One region of the Reinekea sp. genome, then DNA from elsewhere that is predicted to be linked to it. Evidence: predicted binding sites of a transcription regulator. Region 1 holds the regulator's gene; each other region holds the start of a gene.

Evidence for each region. Region 1 encodes sigma-54, which starts transcription at its own class of promoters, with help from an activator protein. Its sites were predicted from a motif close to TGGCACNNNNNTTGCTNT; they were not measured.
Region 2: the regulator sigma-54 is predicted to act here: its motif matches at 2,394-2,411, upstream of AC4FIC_RS01995 (CmpA/NrtA family ABC transporter substrate-binding protein).
Region 3: the regulator sigma-54 is predicted to act here: its motif matches at 3,834-3,851, upstream of glnK (P-II family nitrogen regulator).
Region 4: the regulator sigma-54 is predicted to act here: its motif matches at 2,951-2,968, upstream of flhA (flagellar biosynthesis protein FlhA).

What each region holds. Positions count from the first base shown of each region.
Region 1 covers NZ_CEYAVF010000022.1:16,567-23,979, reverse strand. The annotation lists gene AC4FIC_RS10025 (ChrR family anti-sigma-E factor) at 1-55, opposite strand, end outside; gene AC4FIC_RS10020 (sigma-70 family RNA polymerase sigma factor) at 52-681, opposite strand; gene yjgA (ribosome biogenesis factor YjgA) at 737-1,258, opposite strand; gene mgtE (magnesium transporter) at 1,272-2,630, opposite strand; gene AC4FIC_RS10005 (HPr family phosphocarrier protein) at 2,664-2,933, opposite strand; gene rapZ (RNase adapter RapZ) at 2,930-3,802, opposite strand; gene AC4FIC_RS09995 (PTS sugar transporter subunit IIA) at 3,816-4,280, opposite strand; gene hpf (ribosome hibernation-promoting factor, HPF/YfiA family) at 4,288-4,587, opposite strand; gene AC4FIC_RS09985 (RNA polymerase factor sigma-54) at 4,775-6,271, opposite strand; gene lptB (LPS export ABC transporter ATP-binding protein) at 6,335-7,060, opposite strand; gene lptA (lipopolysaccharide transport periplasmic protein LptA) at 7,060-7,413, opposite strand, start outside.
Region 2 covers NZ_CEYAVF010000003.1:9,962-17,374, forward strand. The annotation lists gene AC4FIC_RS01990 (ABC transporter permease) at 1-723, opposite strand, end outside; gene AC4FIC_RS01995 (CmpA/NrtA family ABC transporter substrate-binding protein) at 829-2,127, opposite strand; gene AC4FIC_RS02000 (HDOD domain-containing protein) at 2,611-3,999, opposite strand; gene recG (ATP-dependent DNA helicase RecG) at 4,102-6,183, opposite strand; gene AC4FIC_RS02010 (hydrogen peroxide-inducible genes activator) at 6,168-7,079, opposite strand; gene AC4FIC_RS02015 (Rossmann-fold NAD(P)-binding domain-containing protein) at 7,330-7,413, shown strand, end outside.
Region 3 covers NZ_CEYAVF010000007.1:18,601-26,013, forward strand. The annotation lists gene acs (acetate--CoA ligase) at 1-1,787, opposite strand, end outside; gene AC4FIC_RS04710 (ammonium transporter) at 2,045-3,262, opposite strand; gene glnK (P-II family nitrogen regulator) at 3,290-3,628, opposite strand; gene AC4FIC_RS04720 (accessory factor UbiK family protein) at 4,018-4,284, shown strand; gene AC4FIC_RS04725 (hypothetical protein) at 4,461-5,051, shown strand; gene AC4FIC_RS04730 (LON peptidase substrate-binding domain-containing protein) at 5,233-5,883, shown strand; gene AC4FIC_RS04735 (serine hydrolase domain-containing protein) at 5,939-7,303, opposite strand.
Region 4 covers NZ_CEYAVF010000025.1:2,528-9,940, forward strand. The annotation lists gene flhF (flagellar biosynthesis GTPase FlhF) at 1-678, opposite strand, end outside; gene flhA (flagellar biosynthesis protein FlhA) at 689-2,911, opposite strand; gene AC4FIC_RS10725 (glycoside hydrolase family 31 protein) at 3,094-5,436, opposite strand; gene AC4FIC_RS10730 (AMP-binding protein) at 5,685-7,337, opposite strand.

The sequences.
Region 1 (7,413 bases):
CGACGCCGCTGGAAAACTCGATTAACTTATCGCTACTTGGATGCCATAGAGTCACAGTTCATTTACCCCCATGGTTAGTTTTAATTTTTGCATCGCCAGCCGAACCCGGCTCTTGACGGTACCCAGTGGTAAATTCAATTCGTTTGCCACCTCTTGATGACTCTTATCTTCTAAGAAAACCTTGGCTACAATCTGTTTTTGTTCCGGCGGCAAATGGCGCAACTCACGATTGACGTTTTTTTGAATTCGGGTATCACGAATTTCGCCAAACAAATCAGTATCGCTGGTGAGCTCCCATACATCGTCTGCATTGAGGTCATTTTGATATTTACGAAGTCGGCGCAGGATATCGATACGCTGATTCCGGGCTATAGTAAATATCCAGGTGGAGGGGGCTGCTTTGCGGCGATCAAAGAGGTGGGCTTTGCGCCAAATAGACAACATCACCTCTTGGGCCAGTTCTTCTGGCAAATGGTCGCCCTGATAACTCAAGCCAGATGAAATTCCAAACGACTTTATAAGCGGCGAAAAATGCGTATAGATCGCTTCAAAAGCACGTGTGTCTTGGCTCTGCGCGACCTTTTCCAACTGATTGGCAAAGTGTTCGCGGAGTTCGATCTGTTGTTGCGTCATCACCCGACCTATGTTGTCGCGACCTGTTTTAATAGCTGCGCTCGCCATCGTAAGCCCTTGTCAATAACAGTTGCTTACTTTACGAGTACCTGAATTTACTGGATCATTTTTTAAGCTGTTCTTTTATCCATTTGAGCAGTTTTTTGCTGTTTTTACCGCCGGCAATCGGTGCGGCCGGATCGTCCGGTTGCTCCTTCTTGGCCGCTCGCACTATATTGCGAAAGGTTTGCCGATCTGTATCCGGATAGGTTTCGAACCACTCCGCATCGGCCGCTTCGGTCTTGATCAGCTTTTCGCGCCAATATTCGGCTTGATTCTGGACCCGAAGATAGAGGTCTGAGGATGGGTCGAGACGATCAAGTTCGCGCTGAATGCCCTCGATATCGGAGACACGCATGATTTTGCCGATATATTGCAGGTGACGACGCATCGCCTCATTGCTTTTTATCCGCTTGCTCTCTTCGATGGCAGCGAGCAGTTCATCGTTGAGGGGGAATTTGGCCAACTTGCTTTTTTTAATGCCCAGTAAACGCTCACCCATGGCCTGCAGTCGGTGGCTATCGCGTTTCATTTCAGACTTACTGACCCATTCAATATCGTCGTGGGTATCGTCAAATTCGTTCATGTACTTACATGCCTTATAGTAAAAAAAGTGTTGCTAAGCCTAAAAATGTCAAAAAACCGAAAACATCGGTCAATGTCGTCAAGATCACGCTGCCGGACAAAGCCGGGTCTATGTTGGCGGCCTTAAGAAAAAAAGGCAGCACGGTACCAGAGAGCACAGCAATGCAAATATTGACCAAAATTGCCGCAGCGATGACCAAGGACAATGATACTTGATGATACCAGAAGAAGGTGATGACGCCGATAACAATAGCCCACAGACTGCCATTAATGAGGCCAACGCCCAATTCCCGCAGGACCAGCCAGGTTAAATTGGATTGGCCAATGTGGCCGGTGGCCATGCCTCGGATCATTAGCGTTAGGGTTTGGCTGCCGGCGATACCGCCCATGCTGGCGACAACAGGGCTCAATACTGCCAAGGCCACTATTTGTGCAATTGAGGCTTCAAATTGACTCATTACTAGGGCGGCAATAAAGGCCGTCGCCATATTAATACCCAGCCAGACGGCCCGGTCTTGGCTGCTCTTTACAATGGGGGAATAGGTGTCATTTTCTTCATCGAGGCCGGCCATGCTCATCATATTGTGCGCCGCACTATCGCTAATTACATCGACCACGTCATCGATGGTAATACGACCAATGACGATGCCGTCGTCGTTTATGACCGGGGCTGACACCAAATCTTGACGCTCAAATAGACGTGCGACCTGTTCCTCATCTTCGCCGGCTCGGATGCCCTTGATATCGGTGTTCATGATATCTGAGACCAGGCTAGACGGTTTGGCGGTGAGTAGAACCGTTAGCGCGAGTGAGCCTTGGTAATGGAACTGACGATTGGTCACCCAGAGGCGATCCAAGGCGTCTGGAAGCGATATTTTGCGTAAATAACGCAACACCGCTGCGACCGTTACATCGCCACGAACGGTCACCATATCGGTGGTCATCAAACCGCCGGCGGTGTCCTCTGGGTAGGCCAATAGCCCTTCAACTTGCGAGCGCTCCTCCGGTGCTAAGAGCTGGAGAACTCGACTGGACCGGCCTTCGGGCATTTGTTGCAGCAGATCCGCGAGGTCATCGTTATCGATGTCGTGCGTGGTTTCAACGATTTCCTCGGCTGACATGCGGGCCAGGAATGACTGCTGAATGTCCTCATTCAGGTGTGTTAGCACCTCGCCTTGCAACGCTTCGGCGACAAAATCCCACAGGGTCAGGCGATGTTTATGAGGGGTGGTCTCCAAAAGGTGCGCGATATCACCAACCGCTATATCTGCGTTGATTAAAATCGACACTAGGTCCAGGTCGGCCTTTTCCAGTGCCGCACCCAATTGTTGTTTGTGTGAATTTAATTGTCCGTCGGTTAGGCTGGCAGGCATAAGGTATCTCTGTGATCAGGCGGGGTTCGTGAGTTATTCGCCCTCGTCGAAAAAGTTATTTATCAGGGTCTCGATCGCTGTCCAGGCTAAGACCTCATCGCTGCCATCTATTTCAAAGGTCAGGGCAGTGCCCTTGGATGCCGCGAGCATCATAACGGCCATAATGCTTTTCGCATCGGCTTGTCGTCCGTCCTTATAGACCGACACCATGCTACCAAATTGGGATGCCGCCCCGACCAGTTTGGCGGCCGCGCGCGCATGCAATCCGAGTTTGTTAATGATGACAATCTCTTCTCTAATCACGCTGTATCCTGCCCCATGTCTCGGTGTCTGATTTGTGTGGTCGGGTATTTTTCTTTGAAGGCCGTCGTGAGCTCCTCAGCCAGATATACCGAGCGATGTTGGCCACCGGTGCAACCAATGGCCACGGTTAGGTAACTGCGTTGGTTGCGTTCGTGTTCCGGTAACCAGCGCTCCATAAAGCGCCGGATATCCTCAAACATGTCCGCCACTGCCGGTTCTCGGCGTAAGAACTCTTGAATAGGGCGATCAACACCGGTAAACATGCGCAAGCTCTTATCCCAGTATGGATTAGGCAGGCAGCGCACATCGAACACCATATCCGCATCTCTGGGTAAGCCATGTTTAAAACCAAAGCTCAGAAACTGCAACGCCAAACCGGTTGGTCGGTTGATTAGTCGGTCGCGGATCTGCACGCGCAGTTGCTGTACCGACAGGGTGCTGGTATCCAGCTTGAAGTCTGCCCCATCGGCGATGGGCGCTAAAGACAGCGTTTCTTGGGCAATCGCTTCGGCCAGCGAGTGGGCGTTGTCGGTTAATGGATGCTTACGCCGGGTCGCAGAAAAACGCTGTAACAGGATGGCTTCATCGGCATCGAGGTACAGTAGCTCTGGTTGAATTTTTGCACTGAGACTGCCTAAAATTTCGGGTAGGTCACGCAGACCCTCGGTGGAGACTCGGACGTCAATGCACACTGCTATCTGTTTATGAGGTGCGGACTCAGTCATCCATCTGACCAGTTCAGGCAATAAAGCTGGGGGTAAATTGTCGATGCAGTTAAAGCCGGCATCTTCAAGTGTATTTAAGACAGTCGACTTACCGGAACCGGAACGGCCACTAATCACTATTAGTCGGATTTTTTCAGAAGACATAGCCATTCTCAGTTTATTGCTTATTTGGGGCTCCTACAAATTGCTCATATAGGGCCATCGCGCTAGGACATTGGCGAATCAAAGCTAAAGACTTAGGGTCATTAACCTTTTCAACCACCATCGCCAGCAGCTGTAAATGTTCATCGGTAGCATCAATAGGGACCACCAGGGCAAAAACGAGATCCACTGGCTTGGCATCTATCGCTTGGAAATCAATAGGATTGGTCAATAAAACCAATGCCGCCGTGGGCTTGTCTAAGCCAACAAGGCGGCAATGGGGTATTGCAACGCCTGAACCTATACCGGTACTGCCCAACCGTTCACGAGCGATCAGTTGGTCAAACAACTCAACATCCGATACCCCAGTAAGCGTCTTGGACAGGCGCTCAGCAAGGGTTTGCAGTACCTTTTTTTTGCTCGCACCGAAGTCATCAACAAAGGTGCGTTCGGGGCGCAATACTTGGTCCAGAGGAATCATGCTTTCGTTATGACCCGTGGCTGCGTGAGACAGTTTTTTCTTTGTGCTTGATCAATTGACGGTCCAGTTTGTCATTCATTAGATCAATGGCGGCGTATAAATCGTCATGTTCGGCGTCTGCATGGAGTTGGGCGCCCTTGATGTTCAGCGAGCCTTCTGCTTTTTGTCTCTCCTTTTCGATACTGAGGGTGACCTGCACGTTGCCGATTTGGTCAAAATGTCGTTGGAGCTTTTCAAGCTTAGTTGAAACGTAGCTCTGGAGGGCTTCTGTTACCTCAACGTGATGGCCGCTGATATGAACTTGCATAGGCTGCTCCTCTTGCAGTTTTTACCTTTCCAGCCAGAGTGGGCTGGTACACAGGCGGTGGTCGAAAATGAGGCCACCGTCCACCGACAAACAGATGCCGGTAATCGTGAAACCGTTATGTAACTCATATTCTAACTATTGCGCTTCATTGCCAAAACTGCAAGGGACTTTTTAAAAAATTTAGGCTCTAAATCAAACTCTTACGTTCATTTGACGGTGGAATGTTCAATGACTCTCGGTACTTGGCGATGGTTCGTCGGGCGACCTGTATGCCCTGTTCACCGAGTAAATCGGCAATTTTAGAGTCACTCAGCGGTTTACGAGTATTTTCCGCGAGCACTAACTTTTTGATCAGTGCGCGAATCGCGGTGCTGGAACAGGCGCCACCGGTATCGGTGCTGACATGGCTACTGAAAAAGTACTTTAATTCGTATATACCACGGGGGGTGTGCATGTATTTTTGTGTGGTGACACGCGAAATGGTCGACTCGTGCATACCCACCACCTCTGCGATATCGTGCAGAACCAGCGGTTTCATTGCCTCATCGCCATAGTCCAAGAAGCCACGTTGGTGCTCAACGATGGTGGTGGCGACCTTGAGCAGCGTTTCATTTCGACTCTGCAGGCTCTTAATAAACCACTTAGCCTCTTGCAAGTGGTCCTTTAGGTAGGTGTTATCCGATGAATTGTCGGCCCGCTTGACCATCGAGGCGTAAGAGGAGTTGACCCGCAGTTTCGGCGCTATATCGGGGTTCAGTTCAACAAACCAACGATTGTTTTTGATGTCTTTGGTGACAATAACATCTGGTACTACGTACTCGGATTTGCCCGAGGCAATGCTATTGCCGGGCCGGGGATTGAGTGTTTGTATGAGTAGGAAGACTTCGCGCAGCTCGTTTTCCTTGATCCGCGCCTTGCGCATTATTTGCGCAAAGTCTTTGATGCCCAACAGCTCGATATGATTTTCGACGATGCGTATCGCCAGCGCTAAATAGGGTGTGTCCGTGGCGAGCTGCTTGAGTTGGATCGCTAGGCAGTCAGCTAGGTTGACCGCACAGACTCCCGGTGGGTCAAACTGTTGCAAACGGTGTAATACCGCATGGAATTCGTCTTCATCGAGCGGATCATCATCGGACGAGATGGCCACCATCAGACCTTCAAATATATCGGCTACGGGGCTCGACAAATAGCCTTCATCATCGACACTTTCCAAAATGGTTTCAGCAATGACCCGATCCTTATCGGTCATCGGGGTCAGGTTCAGCTGCCAGTAGAGGTGATCTTGTAGTGAGTCGGTCGTGCCATAGATGTTTTCGAGATTATAATCATCATCGCCGGACGGCAGCCCATGGCTAGTGGGTTGATGGGTGTAGATGTCGTCCCATGAGCTGTCTACTGCCAGCTCATCCGGAATGGTTTCCTGAACGGTCAGTTCTCGAGTGGAGTCATCGGTCTCAGTCTTAGCAACCTGACGGTCGTCATTATTGGGTGGCTCCTGAGTGTTGGCGTGTTCTGGAGCATCGGCATCGTCCTCCTTGACCTCGAGCATGGGGTTGGTGTCCAACGCCTGCTGAATTTCCTGCTGTAAGTCGAGCGTGGACAGTTGCAATAACTTAATCGCCTGCTGCAACTGCGGGGTCATCGTCAGTTGCTGGCTCATTTTAAGTTGTAAGGATGTCTTCATACTTGCTCAATACCCACCAAATGTGCTCCAACGCTAAAAATATCAAGGCCACCGCTTCGAATGTTATAAACGGAACTGATCACCTAAATATACCTCACGGACAGTTTGATTGCTGAGAACTTCTTCAGCGGAACCTTCCGCAATGATGTGACCATTGCCGACAATATAGGCCTTTTCACAAATATCGAGGGTTTCCCGAACATTGTGATCTGTAATTAAAACGGCAATGCCGCGTTTTTGTAGATGATAGATGATCGCCTTGATATCACCGACCGAAATAGGGTCGACACCAGCAAAGGGCTCATCCAGCAAGATCACCTTAGGTTCCATCGCTAAGGCCCGGGCTATTTCCACCCGCCGCCGCTCGCCGCCGGATAGCGCCATGCCCAAACTGGTGCGGATGTGGGTGACATTGAACTCGGCCAATAAGGACTCAAGCCGTTCATTCTGCTGTTGCTTGGAGAGGTCTTTTCGGGTTTGCAGGACGGCGAGGATGTTATCGGCAACCGACAGCTTACGAAAAATAGAGGCCTCTTGGGGCAGATAGCCAATGCCTTGGCGCGCCCGGGCGTGCATCGGCATATGGGTCACCGAAACACCGTTGATCGTCACATCGCCATGATCGGCGGCAATTAGACCGACGATCATATAGAAACAGGTGGTTTTACCGGCCCCGTTCGGACCCAGTAGCCCAACGATCTGGGCCTCTTCGACGGCGATGCTAACATCTCGAACAACTGGACGTTTTTTGTAGCTTTTGGCCAGATGGGTTGCTTCCAGTAAGGCCATTAATTCACGGCCTCAGGCTGAATGAGCAACTCTGCTTGCTTGCCGCCTGGCTGTCCGGTGATGGCGCGCTCGGACTCTATGGTCATAACCCCGGTGTCGGTCAAATAAATAATGCGCTCGCCCTCGGCTTTGTTGCCGACCTGAGTAACCTGTGCCTGACCCAGAGTGATAATCTTATTCTCGTTGGGGAAAAATTCGACCCGCAGGCCTTGTACTTGGACCATTTCACCGTCGGCCACAGGCTGGTCGAAGAGCCGCACCGGCTTGCCTTCGGCGAGTAAATAGGAAAGCTGATCGGACACTGGATCCGTTTCAATGGTGACCTTGTCAGCATAGATAATCAAAGCCCCCTG
Region 2 (7,413 bases), on a different contig from region 1:
TAGGACGATCTTACGAATATGTGTCAGGGTAGAGAGGCGTAGGACCTTGCTGACATTCATCAGGTCCTGATCGATATTGGCCACGCCGACCGTGGTATTGAGCAAGGTTGGCCAGAGCGAACATAGGCTGACGGTAATTAATGAGGTAATAAAGGATTTTTGAAAATAGGGATCGTCCGAGACATAGACGGCGCTGACCACCATGGTCACCAAGGGTAACCAGGCTAAGGGAGAAACCGGTTTTAAAATCTGTACGATCGGATTCAGGGTTTGGTTAAGCCGTTCCGACAGGCCCATAAAGATACCCAACGGAATGGCGATCGCGCTGGCCAGCAAAAAGCCGGCAATCACCGTAATCAAGCTGGTGCCAATTTGATCGACGAAGGTGGGTTTGCCGGTATAGGGCCGAATTTTTGCGTCGTAATTCGGATCGGTGGCCAAACGGTCGGCATTGCGTTCAGTTTGGCGTTGGTAAAAGCCGACTTCCTTGGCGCGTTCCTGTTGGTGTTCTGCTAGCAGGGTCTGAGCCTGGTCGAGTACTTGCCCGGGGCCCGGAAAGGCACCCAAGGACGTATCGATACGCGGTGCCGCAGCGCTCCAGAGTAACAGAAACAGGCTAATCCCCATGGCGGGGAGGATCAGGGCCAATGCTGAGGATAGGTTCAGACTGGGCAGCGGTATTTTAGACCGCCCGACAGGATTGGGCTGGGCTTGACTGGTCATGCTTATCGACCTCATGGAAGAGTAACACTGCCCGGCCGAGGGCCGGGCAATAAACAGTAGAGCTTGGTTGGGCAACGTGCGAACACCGACCCTCAGAGCTCAGCCCTATAAAATCTCGTCTTTAAGGCCAATACTGAATTTGTTGAGATAGTCATTGGGCAGTAGACCGTTATAGCTGATGCCATCGATAAAGCCGTCTTGAACGGGTTTGAAACCGGTCTCCGTCGCAAAGGCAGGGAACGCATCGGCAGCGATCACGCCTTCATCAATCAAGGCTTGAGCGGCTAGGCGATACAGGTCTGGGCGGTAAACCTGGGCGGCAATCTCTTTATACCAGTCATCGCTCTTGGGTTCGGAAATCTGTCCCCAGCGGCGCATTTGGGTCAAATACCAGATCGCGTCGGAATAGTAGGGATAGGTGGCGTTGTAACGGAAGAACACATTGAAGTCCGGTACATCACGTTTGTCGCCTTTCTCGTACTCGAATGTTCCGGTCATGGAGTTGGCAATGACGTCATAGTCGGCGCCGACATAGTCGGGCTTGGCGAGTATGCGCACGGCTTCTGGACGATTCGCATTGTTATTGGCATCGAGCCATTCGGCGGCCCGTATCAGGGCCTTAACCAGGCGAGTGGTGGTGTTGGGATTCTCTTCGGCAAAGGCCTTGGTAATGCCGAAAACCTTCTCTGGGTTGTTTTTCCAGATCTCGTAATCGGTGATCACCGGAACCCCGATGCCTTTGAACACGGCCTGTTGGTTCCAGGGCTCGCCCACGCAGTAACCATCGATCGTGCCGGCCTCCATGGTCGCGGGCATTTGCGGCGGCGGGGTGACGCTGAGTAACACCTCAGCCTTGATTTGCCCGCTGGTATCGCCCTTGTGGGGGGCATAGTAGCCCGGGTGAATGCCGCCGGAGGCCAACCAATATCTCAGTTCATAGTTGTGGGTCGAGACCGGAAAGACCATGCCCATCTTGAAGGCCTTTCCCTCGTCAGCATAGGACGCGATGATCGGCTTAAGTGTATCGGCCTTAATCGGGTGAACCGGCTTGCCGTCCTGGTGGGGTATGTTTTTCTTCATCTGCGCCCAAACGCTGTTGGAAACAGTGATGCCATTGCCATTCAGATCCATCGAGAAGGGCGTGATGATGTCGGCCTTGGTGCCATAGCCAATGGTGGCGGCTAATGGTTGGCCGGCCAACATGTGCGCGCCATCCAGTTCACCGGTGATTACTCGATCGAGCAGAACTTTCCAGTTTGCCTGCGCTTCGAGGGTAACGTATAGGCCTTCATCCTCAAAAAAACCCTTTTCATAGGCAACCGCCAACGGTGCCATATCGGTCAATTTAATAAAGCCAAACTTGAGCTCTTCTTGTTCCGGCCACCCGACGTCGGCACTGGCCATGGCCGGCCAATGGCTGGCGATAACGAGCCCCAAGATGGTACCGAGTGACTTGGCTTGCTTGCTGAATACTAAGGACATGTCCGTCTCCATTGCTTTTGTTGGCGCAAAAAAAAACGCATACCCGTTGAGGGTATGCGCCATTGCAAATAGTCTGCAAAAATAGGTACTGCGGTATTACGTATCGGGTTCAGTTGGACCCTCATTGGTCGTTTGGTCCTCTGGACCCCGGAATATTTTGGGTCTGCATTGTCTGACTGCATCTTCTCTAAGCGATTGTTGTGCCAACTGTACAAAAAGCCCTATTTTTGGGGCTGTAGGTTAGGTCTTTGATTTTAATGCAACTCGTGGGAAAGGGTCGATGCACTGCAACGGGGCGGAATCGGTCGCCACAGGGGCATGGGGCCTTAAAATGAATCACTGCATGACATTGAGTGCTTAAACCCTGCGCACCACAGACAACCAAGCCAAAGTCACGATCTTGGGTTAGCGACCCGTCGCAAGGGCGCTGGCCATAAGATCGAGCTCAGGCTGGCTCTGTTGCAGCTGGGTCATCAATGCTTCGATTGAATCCGTGTTGATATGCAGGCGTTCATAGACGCTAGCGTCAAACAAATGATGGCGCGGCGGCAGTAAACCGTACTCTTGTAACAGGTGCTGAGCCAGGTAGATCAGTTGCGCCTGGTCACAGTGGGCGCCCAAGTAGTGCGGGTCACCCTGGTAACGGATACCTAAGGTGACTTCGCTGGGCATACTCCAACTGCCCATCAGACCGGAGGCCATCTGTTCGCGCGTGATCCCCAAGATATGTTTTTCAATATGCTGATGTTCAAGGTGACGATTGAGCGCAATCATCAGATGTGTCGCCTCAAAATGGGGTTTGAATGCGTGGGCCATAAGCAGGTAACCAAAGTTGTGCAACAGGCCAGCCAAATAACAGAGGCCAAAACCCGGGCGAAATTCTCGCGGTATGGCCCCGACTAAGGCGCCGACACAGGCGGCGACATAGATCGCCCGGTGCCAGTAGGCGTTGGCACCCTGGTCTGGGTCGGTCGGTAAAGTCAGTGTTTTACCCAGCGACAGGCCCAAGGCCAGGTTCATCACCAGGTCAAAGCCGAGTACCCGGACGATGGCATCCTGGACCGACTTTACCGAACCCGGGGCGGCATAATAGGAGGAACTGGCCCAGCTCACGACCTGCGCCGCCAAGCTTGGATCGCGTTCGACTATACGACTGAGCTTCTCAATATTGGAATAGGGATCGACGCGCAGGCGGATAATGGCCTGTGCCGTGTCGGGCAAGGGCGGCACTTCGAGTGTCTCGGCCAAGCGTTGGCGAATGCGCAGCGCGGTAAACTGGGTCAGGGCAGAATGTATTAGCGTGGGATCGTCATCAAACAAGCCGAGCTGATAGTCGACCTGCCCGAGCGGCAAGGCCGTGGCGACGTCGGCAATCGCGGTGCTGTCTTTGCGCTTCATGGCGGCGCCGTTTTTCAAGGCAATCCGGAATTGGGCATTGCCGCTGTGGACAAAAATTTGTTCACACCGGTAAAGCCCAGAGTCGATCAGGGTGTCGGCCGGAATCAGGTCATCGAAGGCCGGCAAGGTATCCACTTCTAGGCGCAGTTTGAGCGCGCGCACCTGATTGATCGACAGCGGGGTCAAGTCTCGCCCGGTAACGGCGCGCACCTTATCCAGCTCGACCACAGCATGGGATGAGGTGAAGACCTGAACGATGCCCTTGGCGTCGGACAGTAGGCACACCTCGACCTGCTCTGGGGAGGCCTGCGTCGTACCTAAAGCATGGACAATGCTCTGTTGACTTAGGTGTTGACGCACGCTAATGGGGATATTCGCATCCGCATGACTGATCACGGGTACCTTCCTATTTGGCTAATTATTCGGCAGATCCACAGCAGTATAGCGGAGCTTTGAATAATGGCAGGCTGATAGGCCGTTTTTTAGCCATTGGGTCGATCACACCTGGGCATAGCGGTCGGTTTCACTGAGCCAGCGCGCGACTATCGGCTGACAATGGCTGGGGTATTCGGCGCTTAAGCGTTCGGCCAGCTCGGGAATAAGCGCTAACAGGTGCTGATCGCGCGCCATATCGGCGACGCGAAAGCCGATCGCACCGGTCTGGCGAGTGCCCAATACTTCGCCCGGGCCGCGCAACTTGAGGTCTTCTTCGGCGATGACAAAACCGTCACTGGTATTGCGCATCACCTCTAAACGCTGCTTGCCCTGCTCTGAGAGCGGTTGGCCAAACATTAGCAGGCAAAAACTCTCGGCGGTACCTCGGCCTACTCGGCCGCGCAACTGGTGCAACTGGGCGAGCCCGAGCCGTTCCGGATTTTCAATGATCATCACGCTGGCATTGGGCACATCAACGCCGACCTCAATCACCGTGGTGGCCACCAATATATCGAGCGCCCCGGCTTTAAACTCGGCCATCAGGCGGGATTTTTCCGGTGACTTTAACTTGCCATGGATCAGACCAATGCGGCGCTGCGGTAAGGCTTCGGTGAGTCGGTTCGCGCTCGCTTCGGCGGCTTCGGCCTGCAGCTCTTCTGACTCTTCGATCAGGGTGCAAACCCAATAGATCTGTTTGCCCGCCTCACAGGCGACATTGACGCGGCGAATCACCGCGTCGCGCCGATCTTGACTGATCAGGGTGGTGGTCACCGGCGTGCGCCCGGGCGGCAGTTCGTCGATCACCGAGATATCCATATCGGCAAAGGCGGTCATCGCCAGGGTGCGCGGAATTGGCGTTGCCGTCATGGTCAGCTGGTGGGGCGAGCCATTAACGGCCTTCTCTTTGAGCGCCAAGCGCTGCTGCACGCCAAAGCGATGTTGCTCGTCGATGATCACCAGGCCGAGATTATGGTAGTCGACCCCCTTCTGAAACAGGGCATGGGTGCCGATCAGCAGGTCGGTGGTGCCCACCTCGAGCCGATCGAGCAGCCCATCACGCGCTTTCTTGCCGGTTTTACCGAGCAACAACTCAACCTGCACGCCCAGATCGCCACACCACAGACTCATGTTTTGATAATGCTGCTCGGCGAGCAGTTCAGTCGGTGCCATGAGGGCAACCTGCATGCCCGACTCGATCACCTGTAAGGCGGCCATCACCGCGACCAGGGTTTTACCCGAGCCGACATCACCCTGGACCAGGCGCAGCATCGGCATGGGCTTGGCCAAATCTAGGCCGATCTCCTGACAGACTCGATGTTGCGCGCCGGTCAGGGCAAAGGGCAGGGCGGCCAGCAGCTGTGGTGCCAATCGGGTCGACGCGGGAATGGGGTGTGCGCCGCGCGCCTGGGTCATTTGGCGCAGCGCCATCAGGCGCAGATGGTGCGCGAGCAATTCTTCTAACGCTAGGCGCTGCTGGGCAGGGTGTTCACCGGCCAATAGGGCCCGGGTGCTGCTCGCCGAATCGGGATGGTGCAAGGTCTGCACGGCCTCGGTCAGGGAGGGTAAATCCCAGGGCGTGAGCCAGTCTGGTGGGATCCACTCGGCCAAGCCACCCTGGCGCGCTAAGACCGCAAGCGCCTGGTCGATCAGGCTGCGCAAGCGAGTCTGATTGAGCCCTTCCGAGGCCGGATAGAGCGGTGTTAGGCGGTTGTCTAGGGGTGGAAATTGGCCGTCGGCTCGAGCCAGGTATTCTGGATGTATCATTTCCAGTCCGGTCGGCCCGAGCCGCACCTCGCCATAACAGCGAATGCGATGACCACTCTTCAGGCTGGCCTGCTGGGCATGGGAAAAATGAAACAAGCGCACGGTCAGCAGACCGCTGCCGTCCTGAATACGACACAGCAGTGCGCGTCGCTTGCCAAAGATCACCTGAGCGGCCTTGATTTCGCCCTCAATCACCACCGCCATGCCCAGACGCAAACTGGCGATTGGCATCAGGCGCGTGCGGTCCTGATACTTGTAGGGCAGATGAAAGAGCAGATCGGCGATGCTGACCACGCCGAGCAGCTGGAGTTTTTCCGCCAGCTTGGGTCCGGCACCCTTAAGGCGCTCTACCGGGTGGTCTAGGGTTAGTGTGTCTTGCATTGACGAATCGCCGTTTCCAGTGCCTCGATGGCCGACGGGCGCGGAAAGCTGGTGCGCCAAGCCAGGGCCACGGTGCGCGTTGGGCTCTTGCCAGAAAAGGGCCGCACCTGCACCAAATCGTCCTTATAGAGGTGCGAGCCGGTCGCGGAGCGCGGCAAGATGGTCAGCCCCAAGTTGGACGCGACCATATGGCGCAGGGTTTCCAACGACGAGCCGTCGGCCATGGTTTGAATCTTGCCTTGTGGGTTGCGGGTCGCGGCGGCAATGGTCGGGCAGGCACTGAGAATTTGATCGCGGAAACAATGGCCCTCACCGAGCAAGAGCAGCGTCTCATCGTTCAGTGCTTCGGCGGCGATGCTTTCTTGCTGGGTCAGAGGGTGCGATGCCGGTAGCAGAATATCGAAGGGCTCGTCATACAGCGCTTTGGTGAGTACATCCGTTTCGACAAATGGCAGGGCGATAATTACGGCATCGAGCCGGCCATCGCGCAAGCGTTGACGCAACACCCCGGTGAAATTCTCATCGATCATCAGCGGCATGGCCGGGGTATTGCGCCGCAGTTGCGGGATAATATGGGGTAATAGGTAGGGCCCAATGGTAAAGATCACGCCCAATCGCAACGGCGTCGCCAGCTGGTTTTTGCCCGCCAGGGCGATATCGTCAATCTTGGCGCTTTCTTCTAACACTCGGTTGGCCTGGGCCACTATCTGTTCCCCGATCGGAGTCACGGTAACGCCCTGTTTATTGCGCTCGAAGATAGCCACCTTGAGGCGGTCTTCGAGCTTGCGAATCGCCACGCTCAGGGTTGGCTGCGACACCCGGCATTGGCTCGCGGCATGACCAAAATGCTTTTCCTGGGCCAGGGCAACGATATACTTTAGTTCGGTCAAGGTCATGGCTGGGGTCGATGTTGAATAAGAGGGTAAAAGCTATCGAAAATGGCTCCCTGATACAAGCAGTCAATGGTCGAAAACGCAAATAAGTCTGGTTCGGCCCGATTGATAAGCCGATGCAAGGCCGGCGGTGCCTCGATCCGTTGGCCGGTTCTATTGCGCCGATGAATGCGCTAGAGTCTGCAACCATTATAGCGACCGAGTCGAGTATCGAGGCTTAGTCATTGAATCAAGCGGTCCAAGAGGAGTTTTAATGTCGTTATTAGTCTGTGCCGGTGTCGGCTCGCTTAATCGCCGGGTGGCCGGTCTGTGGCAGGCCCATCAGGGCGAGGTTATT
Region 3 (7,413 bases), on a different contig from region 1:
TGAATGACATCGGGCGTCGCAATCGGACCAATTTCCTTACGCAACCAGGCCTTCAATTCAGCTGTGAGCGCATCGCTGGGCACAATGCCCGCCATTGGACTGACATAGACATAGATGCCCTGCCCTTTGATATCATGCGGATAACCAACCACGGCGGCTTCCGATATCGCAGGATGGGCTACTAAAGCGCTTTCAATTTCAGCGGTGCCCAAGCGGTGTCCGGAGACGTTGAGAACGTCGTCGACTCGACCGGTAATCCAGTAGTAACCGTCTTCATCCCGACGCGCGCCATCACCGGTGAAGTAGGTGCCCGGGTAGGTGCTGAAATAGGTTTCAATAAACCGTTCGTGATCGCCAAAGACCGAGCGCATCTGGCCCGGCCAGCTATCGGTAATTACCAGGTTACCCTCGACCGCACCCTCGAGTTCGCGGCCAACATTATCGACTAATGCTGGTTGAATACCGAAAAAGGGTCGCGTCGCCGAGCCTGGTTTCAGCGCCGTAGCACCCGGCAATGGGGTAATCAGGATGCCACCGGTCTCGGTTTGCCACCAGGTGTCGACAATCGGGCACTTGCTGCTGCCGAACGCCTTATAGTACCAATGCCAGGCCTCCGGATTAATCGGTTCACCGACCGATCCGAGCAAGCGCAGTGATGACAGATCGGCACCTTGGGTCGCCATGTCACCGGTGGCCATCAGCGAACGAATCGCGGTGGGCGCGGTATAGAGAATGTTGACCTGGTGCTTGTCGACCACCTGGGCAAAGCGCTGCGCCGTTGGATAGGAGGGTACGCCCTCGAACATCAGGGTCGTGGCACCGTTGGCCAACGGTCCGTAAACAATATAGCTGTGGCCGGTGACCCAGCCGACGTCCGCGGTACACCAGTAGACGTCGCCGTCCTGATAGTCGAAAACATATTCGTGAGTCATCGACGCGTAGACCAGATAGCCTCCGGTGGTATGCAAGACGCCCTTGGGTTTTCCGGTTGAACCGGAGGTGTAAAGAATAAAGAGCGGATCTTCGGCATTCATCGGCTCGCAGGGGCACTCCATGGGCACCTGATCCATACGATCGTGGTACCAGATATCCCGACCATCGTGCCAACCGATGGTGCCTCCGGTGCGGCGCACCACTAGAACGTGCTGGACGCATTCGGTGCCGGGCTGTTCCAACGCCTGATCGACATTGTTCTTCAGGGCCACCGCTTTGGCACCACGCAGGCCTTCGTCGGCGGTGATCACTATATTCGAATCGCAGCCTTCGATGCGCCCGGCCAGCGCTTCAGGTGAAAATCCGCCAAACACCACCGAATGAATGGCACCAATACGCGCGCAGGCCAACATGGCATAGGCCGCCTCTGGGATCATCGGCATGTAGATGGTGATCCGGTCACCTTTTTTACCGCCCAACGACTTCAGGACATTGGCCATTCGGCTGACGTTGGCGTGTAACTCGTTATAACTGATATGGGCATCATCACCGGGCTCATCGCCTTCGAAGATGATCGCCGTTTGCTCGCCGCGAGTGGCTAGGTGTCGATCGATACAGTTATAGGCAACATTGAGTTCACCATCACCATACCAGCGGATGCGATGGTTGGTCTTATCGAAGCTAACATCCTTTACGTCCGTATAGGGCGTTGACCAGTGGAGTCGCTTGCCCTGCTCACGCCAAAAGCCCTCATTGTCGTCGACGGATTGCTGATACATCTCAAGGTACTGCTCATTAGTGACCTTGGTTGTGCTGAGCGCGGATACCGGTACCGGAAAAAGATCGGAATTCATGCTGTCCCCTTTTATTATTCTATGGTGGCTATGATAGTCCTATTGTGAAAACTAACAGAATTTTAACAATGCGACATTAGTCCATACGACTGAAGTCGCGTTTCGGGTTGGCCGACGCGGCGCCTAAGTTCTAGGGTCGCAGGGGATTACAGCGGGGTCAACTGTTGTCCGGGCCGGACACAAAAAAAGGGCACCTAAGGTGCCCTTTTTGATACAGCGGACTGAACCCACCGACGTTGGTCATTAATTAATAGTACTTAGCCCTTGGTGAATTCCGGGTAGGCTTCTAGGCCACATTCGGAGACATCAACGCCATCGTATTCTTCTTCTTCGGTCACTCGAATGCCCATAGCGGCTTTCAAGATGGCCCAAACGATCAACGAAGCGCCGAAGACCCAGACAAAGATGGTGGCTGCGCCGCCCAACTGACCCATTAGAGTCGCATCAGCATTGGTGATCGGTACCAATACTAGACCGAGCAAACCACAGACACCGTGCACAGAGATGGCACCGACTGGATCGTCGATCTTAATCTTGTCGAAGGCCAAGATACTAAACACCACGACAATACCGCCCAGGGCACCGAACAGGGTCGCCAGCAGTGGTGTGGGTGTATCAGGACCGGCCGTGATAGTCACCAGGCCGGCTAAGGCACCGTTGAGGATCATGGTAAGGTCTGCTTTCTTAAACAGGATGCGCGCTAACACCATGGCGGCAATCGCACCACCGGCAGCCGCCGCATTGGTATTCAGAAATACAACAGCAACCGCGTTGGCTGTATCAACCGTAGACGTCTGCAGCACTGAACCACCGTTAAAACCGAACCAACCCATCCAGAGGATGAAGGTACCCAGGGTCGCCATCGGTAGGTTGGCACCGGGAATAGCGTTGATTTCACCGTTCTTACCGTACTTGCCTTTACGCGCGCCGAGTAAGAGAACACCCGCCAAGGCGGCGGCAGCACCAGCCATATGGACGATGCCCGAACCGGCAAAGTCGACCATGCTAAGACTGTACATACCGAAGACGGATTCGCCGCCCCAAGTCCAACGGCCTTCCATTGGATAAATGAATGCGGTCATGGCAACGGCAAAGGCCAAGAATGCCCAGAGCTTCATGCGCTCAGCGACGGCACCGGAGACGATTGACATGGCCGTAGCAACAAAGACCACCTGGAAAAAGAAGTCAGCGGACGGTGCATAGGTGTCACCGCCTTCAACGCCGTTGCCGCCAATGCCGACCAAAAAGGTTGAACCCAACTCTGGGTACATAATCGCATAGCCGCAGACCATGTACATGACACAGGCGATGGCATATAGGGCGATGTTTTTGGTGAGGATTTCAGTGGTGTTTTTACCGCGCACCAGGCCCGCTTCTAACATGGAAAAGCCGGCCGCCATCCACATCACTAGGGCGCCACACACCAAGAAATAAAAGGTGTCCAAGGCATATTGTAGTTCGAATACTTCTGTCATATTGCTCTCCGGTCTAGGTCCGTTGAATTAAATGGCTTCGTTACCGGTCTCACCGGTACGAATGCGAATAGCTTGCTCTAGGGGCAGGACAAATATTTTGCCGTCGCCGATCTTGCCGGTATTGGCGGCCTTGCTGATGGCTTCAATAGCCTGCTCAACCAGGTCGTCACCGATGGCAACGTCGACCTTTACCTTGGGCAAGAAGTCGACTACATATTCAGCACCCCGATACAATTCGGTATGGCCTTTCTGACGACCAAAGCCCTTGACTTCGGTCACGGTAATACCCTGGACACCTATTTCTGATAGCGCTTCACGGACATCGTCCAGTTTGAAGGGCTTGATAATGGCGGACACTAATTTCATGGCTTTCGCTCCACGTAGTTCGATCCAATGCGTCGTTAAGCTGTCTCTGCTATAGTTTTGTGTTCTATAACAGAGACGGCCTGGTCGAGCATTTCGTTTTGGCAGTCCCAAGGTTTAAATTGTGGCCTCGGTGCTCGCCGCTATGGGCACCTAGCAAGCAAACCCCAGCAGGGTTTGTGATGCTGTGTGCAGTTATATCCTTTACAATGCGAAGGTTGTGCCAACATTTAAAATACATAAAAATCAACAACTTAGGTTAGTTTGTGAAATTAACAGCTTTTCATCGCGCACCAAAATAGCTCACCGCACCTGATTGGTGCGATGATAAGAACTAGAATGGCCCACTTTTGGACCACGCCCTTTTTTGATAACTAAACGAGGTTTAAACCGTGAAAACTCCCGACGCCGTGCTCGATTTAATCAGTGACCAGATCAATGACCTCTTTGCGCACGGCAAGCAAACCAGCCAAGAAATCCGCCACAATGTGCGCAGCTTGGTACACAGCCAGCTGGCGAAATTGGATGTCGTCAGTCGCGAAGAATTTGATACTCAACAATTGATTCTCGAAAAGACCCGGCGCAAGATCGATGATCTCGAAAAGCAGCTCGCACAACTGGAGTCGGCCTTGGATACCATCACCCAAAAAGCGGATTGAGCGCTATGAACAGCCACCACAAATTATCGGCGAAGTCGTGACCATCGCCACAGGCATAGGCAGCGACGCCGGCCATTACTGCAGGCTATGATATCCAATAACCATTAAACCATTCAGCTCGAGTTCACCTTAGGTGGCTAGAGTTTTAGACTCATTTATACACAGGACGTTTTGGCATGGCACATCCGACAATTAAATGGCTTGCGCTGATAGTATGGCTGGCCAGCAGCGCGCTCACCACGAGCGCATCGGCTAAGGACACGCTGATCGATTTGGACAACGCCCGAGTGGGCGGCTATGGCGGACCGATGTTTAAATCCGGCCAAATTCAAAATGAACAGACCTTTGAGATAGGCGCATCCGGCGGCGCCACCTTCACCACCGGCAGGCATTCCATTGCGCTCGGCGGGGGCATCTATAGCCTGGCAAACGAATTGGATTGGGACATCGATGAACGATTGGAGATGAGTTACGGCGGCCTAATACTCGGCTACACCTATAACCCAGAAGCCTTGGCGCATGTCGACACTCAGTTGCTGTTGGGTGCTGGCGGGGTGACGATGGTGAATCTGGACGGTGCCAATTCCGACGGTACCTTTTTGGTCAGCGAGCTGACGACCCAGGTCAGTGTCAATGTCACCGACTTTATGGCCATTGGCCTCGGCGCTTCGTTTCGCCAGACCAGCGATCCAGGCATCATTGGCCTCGGCGCAAACGACCTGTCCAGCCCGGGCTTCTTTATCAGCTTCCAGTTTGGTTCGCTCTAGCATCGGCAGTTTATGATCAAGAGGCCGACGCTCTGAATGATTAGTTCGACACCGTGCCCGCAAATGGGGCGGCGTGGTTGGCCTTAAATCGGCGCTGCGCTGGACTATGGCACAGGGTTGCAAGGCGCGCTTTAGCGCCACTGTGTGGTACCATGCGAAAACTCGTCAATACGGATGCACTATGACCGAGATTGCCCTCTTCCCAATTCCCAATTGCGTCACCTTTCCAGGTACCCGCTATCCGCTGCACGTCTTTGAACCCCGCTATCGCGATATGATTCAGTTCTGCCTGGATAGCCAAACGCCGCTGGCGGTCTGCCATGTCGAGAAGCTCTTGCGCCCGTCAAAACCCGATCAGGATAGGCTGATGGTCCTGCAATCGAACCAGGCAACCTACAAACCGGTGACCATTGTTGCGGCAGGCCCCTGTCAGCTCGATGAAACGCTAGACGACGGTCGACTGATGATCCAGGTGAATATTCAACAACGTTATCGCCTACTGGAAGCCAAACAGAGTCTTCCCTTTATGATCTATGAATGTGAAGAGTATCCCGATTTACCGATGACTGATGAGAACCTCAGCGCCGCTCGTCAACTGCAAGACAAGGTGCTGCACCGCCTGATCGCGCTCACGGCGCATATGCCCGAGCTGTCCGGCGAACTGGCGTCTGCAACGTGGCAGCAAAAATCGGTCGAGGCTTTTAGTTTCGAACTCTTTAGCGTTTTGCAGATGGATGGCGACGCGATGCAGTTTATTCTCGAACAGCGCACGCCACTTGAGCGCCTAAATACCGCCCTGGAAATCCTAAACTCTATTCCGCCCTCGCTGTGAATACTCAATAGTCTGGCCAATGGTGGAAAAAGCCCTCATCTGAGGGCACATTGGGTCAGTTAAACCAGTCGAGTATCTGCTTGAAATTTTCATTATCAGGATAATCACCTTCGGACCAGCCAAGTCGAACAAGGACCAGGTCGGCATCTGGCAAGACCATCACCCGCTGCTCTCGATTTCCTCTCGCTGCGAAGCTATTGGCGGGCAAGTCTGGCCAACGCAATTGGCTATCGCCGCTGTTCAGCCACCATTGGTAACCGTACGCCTGTTCATTGTCGGAGTCGTTGGGTTGTAGCGAGTCGACGACCCATTGCTCGCTGACCAGCCGGATGCCATTAATCTCGCCCCCGTTTAACATCAATTGGCCGACCTTGGCCCAATCGCGTGCGGTCGCATAAAGATAGGAGCTGCCCATTAGTTGACCGGAGGCGTCCATCTCGAAGACGGCGCTGGTCAGACCCAGTGGGCGCAAGAACTCGTCCACCAGATAGTTCAGATCGGCCTGCTCATCGCCGCCGATGCGGTCCTGAATAATCCGGCTCAGCAGATTGGCCGAGCCCGAAGAATAGTTAAAGTGCCGCCCCGGGGCCCGAAGTTGCGGCCGTTTGAGCATATAGTCGGCCGCATCGGGTTCCTGAAACATCATCCGCACTGCCGTATCACCCGGATCGTAATCTTCCTGATAATCCAGTCCATCGGTCATCTGCAACAGATCGCGAATACTGATATCGGCCCGAATATCCTTATGCCAACTTGGAAACAGATCGGTTTCAGCAACATTAACCTTACCGACCATCACCAGATGACCGAGCACCAGCGCATTGACGCTCTTGGTCATCGACCAGCCCAGCAGCGGCGTGTGTTGATCGACACCCGCGCTATAGGACTCGGCCACCACCCGGCCCCGATAGGCCACGAGTAGCGCTCGAGTATCGAGACCGGCGGCATTATCGCTCGCCAACAGCTTATCGAGTCGCGCCTGAATCCCCGGGTCTAAGCTGACCACGGCGTTGCCTTTCGGCCAAGCGGCCTGCGCCGCCCGCATCACTGGCCAACGCAGTGCTTGGCGCGTGGTCACGCCGGGGTAATCGATCGCGCAACCAATGCCGGGTTGGTAACTGGCACTGCGCGACTTCACACCGAGCAGCGTCGCCGAGACACGCTGCAGAGCATCATCATATTGGTAATCCAGTAGCGCTAAGATCGGCGCATAGACGCGAATATCGGCGGCACTGGTACGCGCATCATAGCCGCTCACGAACCGTGCCGAGCAGGCCAACTTGGCGCCGATGCCCGTCGCTACGGACGGGGCGTTATAGAGATAGAGGGGAGTGTAACCCATGCCCCAATAGGCTAAGGCATACAGGCTGATCACCGTAAGACAGGATAGAATAAGGATTTTACGCAACAGTTTTAGCATGGCGCGAACCGAGTATAGGTAAGCTGCGCACCTTAGCATGGGACTATAAAAAGCAACAGCAGAGGCCCATGCGGGCGGGACAGCGGTCGAGTAAAACGTGGTGCCATCTA
Region 4 (7,413 bases), on a different contig from region 1:
GTCTTCGCGATCGAAGCTCTGCAACAGCTTGGCCGCTAAGACATCGCCAAAACCGAGCGACTTCAGACGCCCTTCTAGGCGCTCATATTGCACTGACGTGGCGGTCAAAGGCGTATGCAGCTGTTCGGTCTGTTCTTGTAGCAGTTCACGCAGGCCGTCTATTTCGCGCCGCAACACCTTAAAGTCTGCTGCTGCTGCCGCGGCGGGGGCTGCGGGCGTGGCTTGTGCGGCCCAGCCTGCTCTAGCCGGCTCGACAGCTGGTTCGGATGCACGCGTGGAGCGGGCCATCGGCCGCTCGGCCAGGTTTACTCGGCGATGGGCAACTTCCGTTTGGGGCTGGTTCTTGACCTGGCTGAAGGCCTGCTGATTCTTACCCGCCATTGAGGCAAAAAGATCTTTCATCGCCTGCGGGTTAAGCGGATCGGTTTTATTTAGACTGGCCGCGGGCGGCAGTGCCGCAGGCGCTATCGGGCGAGCGGTAACGGCAGCGGGGGCATCCTGAACCTCGGGTAGGGTCTCTTGGTAAAGCGCAAACTCGTATTCATCGACACCCGCGACTATCTCCAAGCCATTGCTGAGCTTGCGACTGGACAGGATTACCGCTTCAGGCCCGAGGACTTCACTGATCGCTTTCAACCCGGACTGCATATTGGCAGCGGTAAATCGTTTAATCTTCATCAGCTAATCCTCATTGACCACCGACGGTCGCTACAATGGTAATGTGTTTGTTGTCTGGAATTTCTTGGAAACTCAGGACTTTTAAATTAGGTACCGCATGGCGGACAAAACGCGCCAATAACATTCTTAAAGAAGCCGCGACTAAGAGCACCGCCGGTTTACCTTCCTTATCGAGATTCTTCACCGTATCACTGAGCGACGATTGCAGGCGCTCGGCCATACCAGGCTCCAAGGCAATACTGTCAAGATTTCCATCAGCACCGGCCTGTTGAATAGTCTTATGCAACAATTGCTCCAATGCTCGATCTAATGTGATAACTGGGATTTCTTTTTCGCTGCCGACCAGACTTTGGACGATCATTCGGGCCAGACCCATGCGCGCCGCATTGGTCAAGACGTTGATGTCCTGTGACCTAGGCTGCAAGTTGGTGATCGATTCGGCAATACTGCGCATGTCGCGGATGGGCACGCTCTCAATCAATAGGTTTTGCAATATTTTCAGCAATTGGCTCAGCGAGACCGAGTTGGGCACCAGCTCTTCCGCCAATTTTGGCGAGTGTTTCGCCAATAAATCGAGCATCTGCTGCACTTCTTCGTGCCCGAGCAGCTCGTAAGAGTGCTGCGCCAACAGATGGTTGACGTGGGTCGCGACCACGGTACTGGCGTCGACTACGGTATAACCGAGGGTTTGCGCCTTATCTTTTTCCCGCAGATCAATCCAAACCGCTTCCAGGCCGAAGGCTGGATCGATGGTCTTAATGCCTTCCAGAGGACCAAATACCTGGCCAGGGTTAATCGCTAACTCACGATCGGTATAGACTTCACCGTCCGTCACCGCGACGCCCATCAGCGTCAATTGGTAGGCATTGGGCATCAGGTCTAAGTTGTCCCGAATGTGGATCGACGGCACCAGAAAGCCCAGGTCTTGCGATAATTTTTTCCGAATACCCTTAATGCGACCCAACAGCTCACCGCCTTGGGATCGATCGACCAACGGAATCAGGCGATAGCCGACTTCCAAACCAATGACATCAACCGGCTGGACATCGTCCCAGCTCAGCTCCTTGGTTTCATTGCTAGGCTCCAGAACCGGCGGCAAGCCACCGCTGGCGCGGGCATCGCCCAATGCTTTGGGCTGATTGGCCGTCCGGCCGGCTTTCATCGGCAACATCGGCTCACCTAGAAGCGCCTTCTCCTTGAGACTGATCCACAACGCACCCAGGCCGCATAGGGCCGCCAACATTAGGAAGACAAAATGTGGCATGCCCGGCAAAATGCCCATTACGAAGAGCACAAAGCTGGTAATACCCAGGGCCCGCGGGGTGGAAAACATCTGATTGACGATCTGATCGCCCATCTCTTCACTGCTGCTGTTGCGTGTCACCATGATCGCCGCGGCTACCGAGAGCAACAGGGACGGTATCTGGGCAACCAGGCCATCACCAATGGTCAGCAAGGCATACTTTTGCACCGCATCGGCAAACACCAAGTCGTGCTGCACGATCCCAATAATCAGGCCACCGATAATATTGATCACCAAAATCAAGATGCCAGCGACCGCATCGCCGCGCACGAATTTTGACGCGCCGTCCATCGACCCGTAAAAATCGGCCTCTTGCGCCACGTCCGAACGGCGAATCTTGGCCGCCTCCGCGTCGATCAGGCCGGCATTCAGGTCAGCGTCAATCGCCATCTGCTTGCCGGGCATGGCATCCAAGGTAAACCGGGCACTAACTTCAGAGACTCGACCGGCACCCTTGGTGACAACGACGAAGTTGATGATCATTAAAATTGCAAAGACCACCAGGCCGACGGCGTAGTTGCCACCGATCAGCACTTCACCAAAGGACTCAATCACCTTACCCGCAGCATCACCTCCTTCATGACCGTACATCAGCACGACTCGCGTGGAGGCGACGTTGAGCGACAATCGCATCAGGGTCGCAACAAGGATAATGGTTGGAAACACCGCGAAATCGAGTGGCCGTAAAACGTAGATAGTGACCAACAAGACCACTATCGAGAGAGCGATGTTGAAGGTGAAGAAAATATCCAAGAGTAAGGTCGGTACCGGCAGGGTCATAAGGCCGAGCAAGACTAACAATAGAATCGGCACCCCAAGCAATCGCTGCCCAGCAACCTTGGCACCTTGGCCGGTATTCTTGAGTACCGCTGCACCGTCGACATTGCGGAAGTTGGTGCCGGCGGTGCGAAAATTATCTAAGAGTGCCATGGGTCAATTTTCTGTCAGATTCTATAAAGTACTGCTTATAACGCAAAAATCGCGCCAAAATGTGATCCATTTGACAAATAATAGCGTGACCCGCCCTGACGCCTTTCTCCGGCGGCTCTCGGTGGCCGAAGGGGCAAAAAAATGGCCACCTTGCACGGCCTAACTGGGCGCGCAAGGACCGCTTAAAGCCAGGCTGAAGGCCGGATATAGTGGAGCCGGCAGCGAACCCCGTCGACATTGGAACGGCCCGTAACGGGTTCGCCATTGAGCAGAATCGGTCGGTCCTTCCAGGCGTGGGGGACTCCGAGAGTGATCAGTTGCCATTCTGGCTTATAGTAAGATCGATCGAGTGACAGGTGACATTCAACCTGTGCTGCACTCTTGTGATACCCTATGGACAAGCGAGCATAACGGTTCTCTGCTGGATTGGCGGTCAGGCCATCGTCATCGCGAAACAGCATCCGGCCGTGCTCTGCCCCGTCAACAATCAAGATGCGCAATTCCTTTTGGGCACGCGCTGTTGAGCTCCGATAAGGCGCCAACGGCAATATGGCACCCGCCTTGAGGTAGATCGGAATGTCATCAAGATCCGTCTGCGCGAGGACAAACTGCCCACCGACCAGGCTGCAGTCACCGACCAGGCTGTACCACAGGCCCTTGGGTAACCAGACCGAGCGGGCGACGCCACCGGCGACCAATATCGGCGCAACCAGCAGGGCGTCCCCGAACATAAACTGATCGCTCATATTTTCGGTCTGCTCGAGCTGCTGTTCCAGCCAAAACATCGGCCGTAAAATGGGCTGGCCGGTTTCGTGGGCATCGCGAAACAGTTGGTAGAGATAGGGTAGTAACTTATAACGACGGTGCATTGCGTGCCGCACTCTAGTGGTCCATGGCTCGGCGAAAGACCAAGGCTCTTGTCGAACCTGACCAATGGCACAGTGATTGCGCATCAGCGGGTAGAAACAGCCCAGCTGCATCCAGCGGGTAAAGAGCTCCGGCCGACTGTCGTCCATAAAGCCACCGATATCGACGCCGGTAAAGACGACGCCGGACAAGCCCATATTGAGCAACATCGGCACACTTAGGCGCAAATGCTCCCAAGAGGATCGATTATCGCCGGTCCAGACCGCCGCACTGCGCTGGATACCGGCGTATCCGGCCCGAGTTAGGACAAAGGGTCGCTGCGCGCACTGCTCCACTATCGCGCTCGCCGTGGCTTCGCACATCAGCAGGCCATAGGCGTTGTGCACGGCTTCGTGCTCGACTACCGCCCCATCGATATGATGGCGCGCATCGGCGTCCAGCGTCATGCGCTCATTGAACACCGCCGGCTCGTTCATATCGTTCCAAAAGCCCTGAATACCCATATCGGTATAGTAGCGATGCAGACCCTGCCACCACTGTTGCACCCTTGGCTGAAAAAAATCGGGCCAAACCGTTTCGCCGGGCCAAACCTGACCTTGCCAAACCTCGCCCTGGGCGGATTGAACAAAATAGTCGGCCAACATGCCTTGCTGATAAACTCGGTAGTGCGGATCGCGCTTGATCCCGGGGTCGATGATTGGAATAACGCGCACTCCGTCGGCCAATAGGTCATCGACCAGCTCCGGCGTTTGCGCAAAGGTCGTTGGGTCGAAGCTGAAGACCCGGTAGCCGTCCATACACAGTATATCCAGGTACAGCGCGTCCAGGGGCAGGTCATGGTGCCGGAAACCCTCGGCTATCGCCCGGACCTCTTGAGCACTTTGGTAACTGTGGCGCGACTGCTGGTAACCTAAGGCCCATTTTGGTGGCAAAAACGGACGACCGGTCAACCGGGTATAGAGATCGATTAGCTCACCCAGGGTCTCGCCGGTAAATACATAGAGATCCAGCGCACCGCGGTCAACGCTGATACAGACCTCATCGGTCAAACTCAGATCGAAGCGGCTGCGGCCGGGATTGTCGAGAAAAATGCCCATCCACCCCTGATCGGTCGACACCGTCATAAAGGGAATGGACTGATAGAGCTCATCGGTCGCGGCGGTGTGCGGCAAGAAGACATCTGAATTCCAAAAAGTCCATGCCCTACCCTGCTTATTCAAATCACCGGTCTTTTCACCCAGGCCATAGACTGGCCAGGCATCTGGCAGTGTCAAGTACAGGTGCAGACCCTCGGCGCTGTCGGCGTAGAGACCCCGGGACGTTGCCAGCCCCTGACCGTGTCGATGCACGGCAATTTGCCACTGCTCGTCCGGCAACCAGGACCATTCGATTTGATTGGGCAGATCTGCAGGGTGAACGGCGCGGCTGGCGGGCAAAACGGCCACGCTGGTGATCAATGGTTCGCCCAGACAGACCCGGATCAGGTTGGCCGATAGCTGGGTGACCGATAGCGGGTGTTTATCGTGGTAGATGCGGGTCGAGTCGGTTACCACCAGTGGGTTTGAACGGTAGCGCACCCGGTGCTGACTTGGCTGGTCCGGCCCCAATACTCTTTCAGGTTGAACGGCAAAACTGGAACGGGTATTGAGCTCAGTCATACTTTCCCATTTTATTGTTTTTCACAGTCCCCCCATCCTATCGCCTGGTCCGGCGCTGCCCAAGGCGGAATCGGTTTAGGGTTGAAATAGAATCACGTCTTGCAGAGGGTTGAAATTGGCTCAACGGTTAATGATTTAACCAAGGTGGAGTAGCCGTATGGTGGCTTGGTGGGCAGGCCCGAGAACGGGCCAGCAGTGCGACGCTGCGCGTCACCCTATAAGCGCAACGGCAACGCTTGAGGGGCAGATTAGACGGTCAATTCGTCCTGCCAGATGACCGACTTGGTTTGGGTTTGTTGAGCAATACTATTGTACCGCTCTTCCAGTTGGTTACGGCGTATCTTCAGGGTCGGGGTTAATAACTCGTTTTCAATGGACCAGCTGTCGGTAACCACCACGATGCCGTCCAGCCGGGCATGAGATTCCAAAGTGGCATTCACCCTATCCAAAGTCTCCTGCAGCGAACTGCGCAGCTGATCCCGATTGGTGTCGTGCAGATGCTCCGCCATTACCACGATGGCGACCGGCTGCTTGCGACCGGATCCCATCACCAAGAGTTGATCGATATCGGGGTTGGCCGCCAATAGGGACTCAATCGGCACCGGCGCAACATATTTGCCCTTGGCCGTTTTGAAGGTGTCCTTGACTCGACCGATGATCTGATAGACCCCATCGGCCGACTGGGTCGCCTTATCGCCGGTGTGAAACCAGCCATCGCTGAAGTTGCGCTCGGTTTCCTCGGGGTTTAAATAGTAGTGACTGAACACCGCTTCGCCGCGCACCAGTATTTCACCGCTATCGGACAGGGTCATATCGACACATTTGGCCGGTGTGCCAATGGTGCCAACCCGATCGGCCCTAAACGGCAGGTTCGAACAGGACAGGCCAGCGGTTTCGGTCATGCCCCAGCCTTCGCAGATATCGATCCCGATGGTTTGATACCAGGACAAAATAGAGGGTGAAATGGGCGCGGAACCACAACCCATCAAGCGTGCTTTGTCCAAGCCCAAGCCACGGCGGATTTTTCCGGCCAACAAGCGACCCAGAAGCGGCACGCGCAGCAACTTGGCTAAGCGCTCGGCCGGCACCTTAGCAAACACACCGGTTTGAAACTTGGTCCAGAGCCGGGGCACCGAGACGAAAACCGTCGGCCGGGCGAACTGCAAGTCCTCGACAAAGGTTTCAAGCGACTCGACGAAATAGAAGGTGGCCCCGCCGTAGAGGCCCGGCCCCTGAATCACACCCCGCTCGACAATATGGGCCAACGGCAGATAGGACAGAATACGATCTTGGTCGGCGACCGCCAGCCAAAGTTGGTTTTCGGTACAGGCGGAGGCGTAGTTGCGATAGCTGAGCACCACGCCCTTGGGTTCGCCGGTACTGCCTGAGGTATAGACGATGGTCATATCATCGTCCAATGCCGGTGTATGCAAGGCTGCTAACGGTTCGTTCTGTTGCAGCCAGTCGCTCCACTGGTGATCGGCCTGCAGCGTCTGATAGGGATAGGCAATGCGCGGAATCCGACCATCGATCACCTCAGCGGTGGCCTCCAGATCATCTAACTTACCGACGAAAATGGCTTTCGCGCCGCTGTGCTGCAGGACAAAGCCAATCGTCTGGGCATTGGCCGTGGCAAAGATCGGTACGCTGATCAGACCGGCCATCATGATGGCCCAGTCCGATATGTACCATTCGACTGAATTCTTGGCATAAATGGCGACTCGGTCGCCCTTCTCTAAGCCTAATGACAGCAATCCCGAGGCGACCTGGCGCGCTTGGGTTTCAGCCTCTTGCCAGCTGGTCACCTGCCATTGACGGTTGACCGGCTGATAGAACATTGGCTTATCGGGATGGCTCTGCGAGCGCTGTACCAGTATCTCAATGGGCGTTTTATAGGTCATGGATGTGCCTCTTTTTTTTGTAATATTAAGACCACTTCACCAAAAATTGCTCCATAGCGCAAGCGCTAAGCTTGAT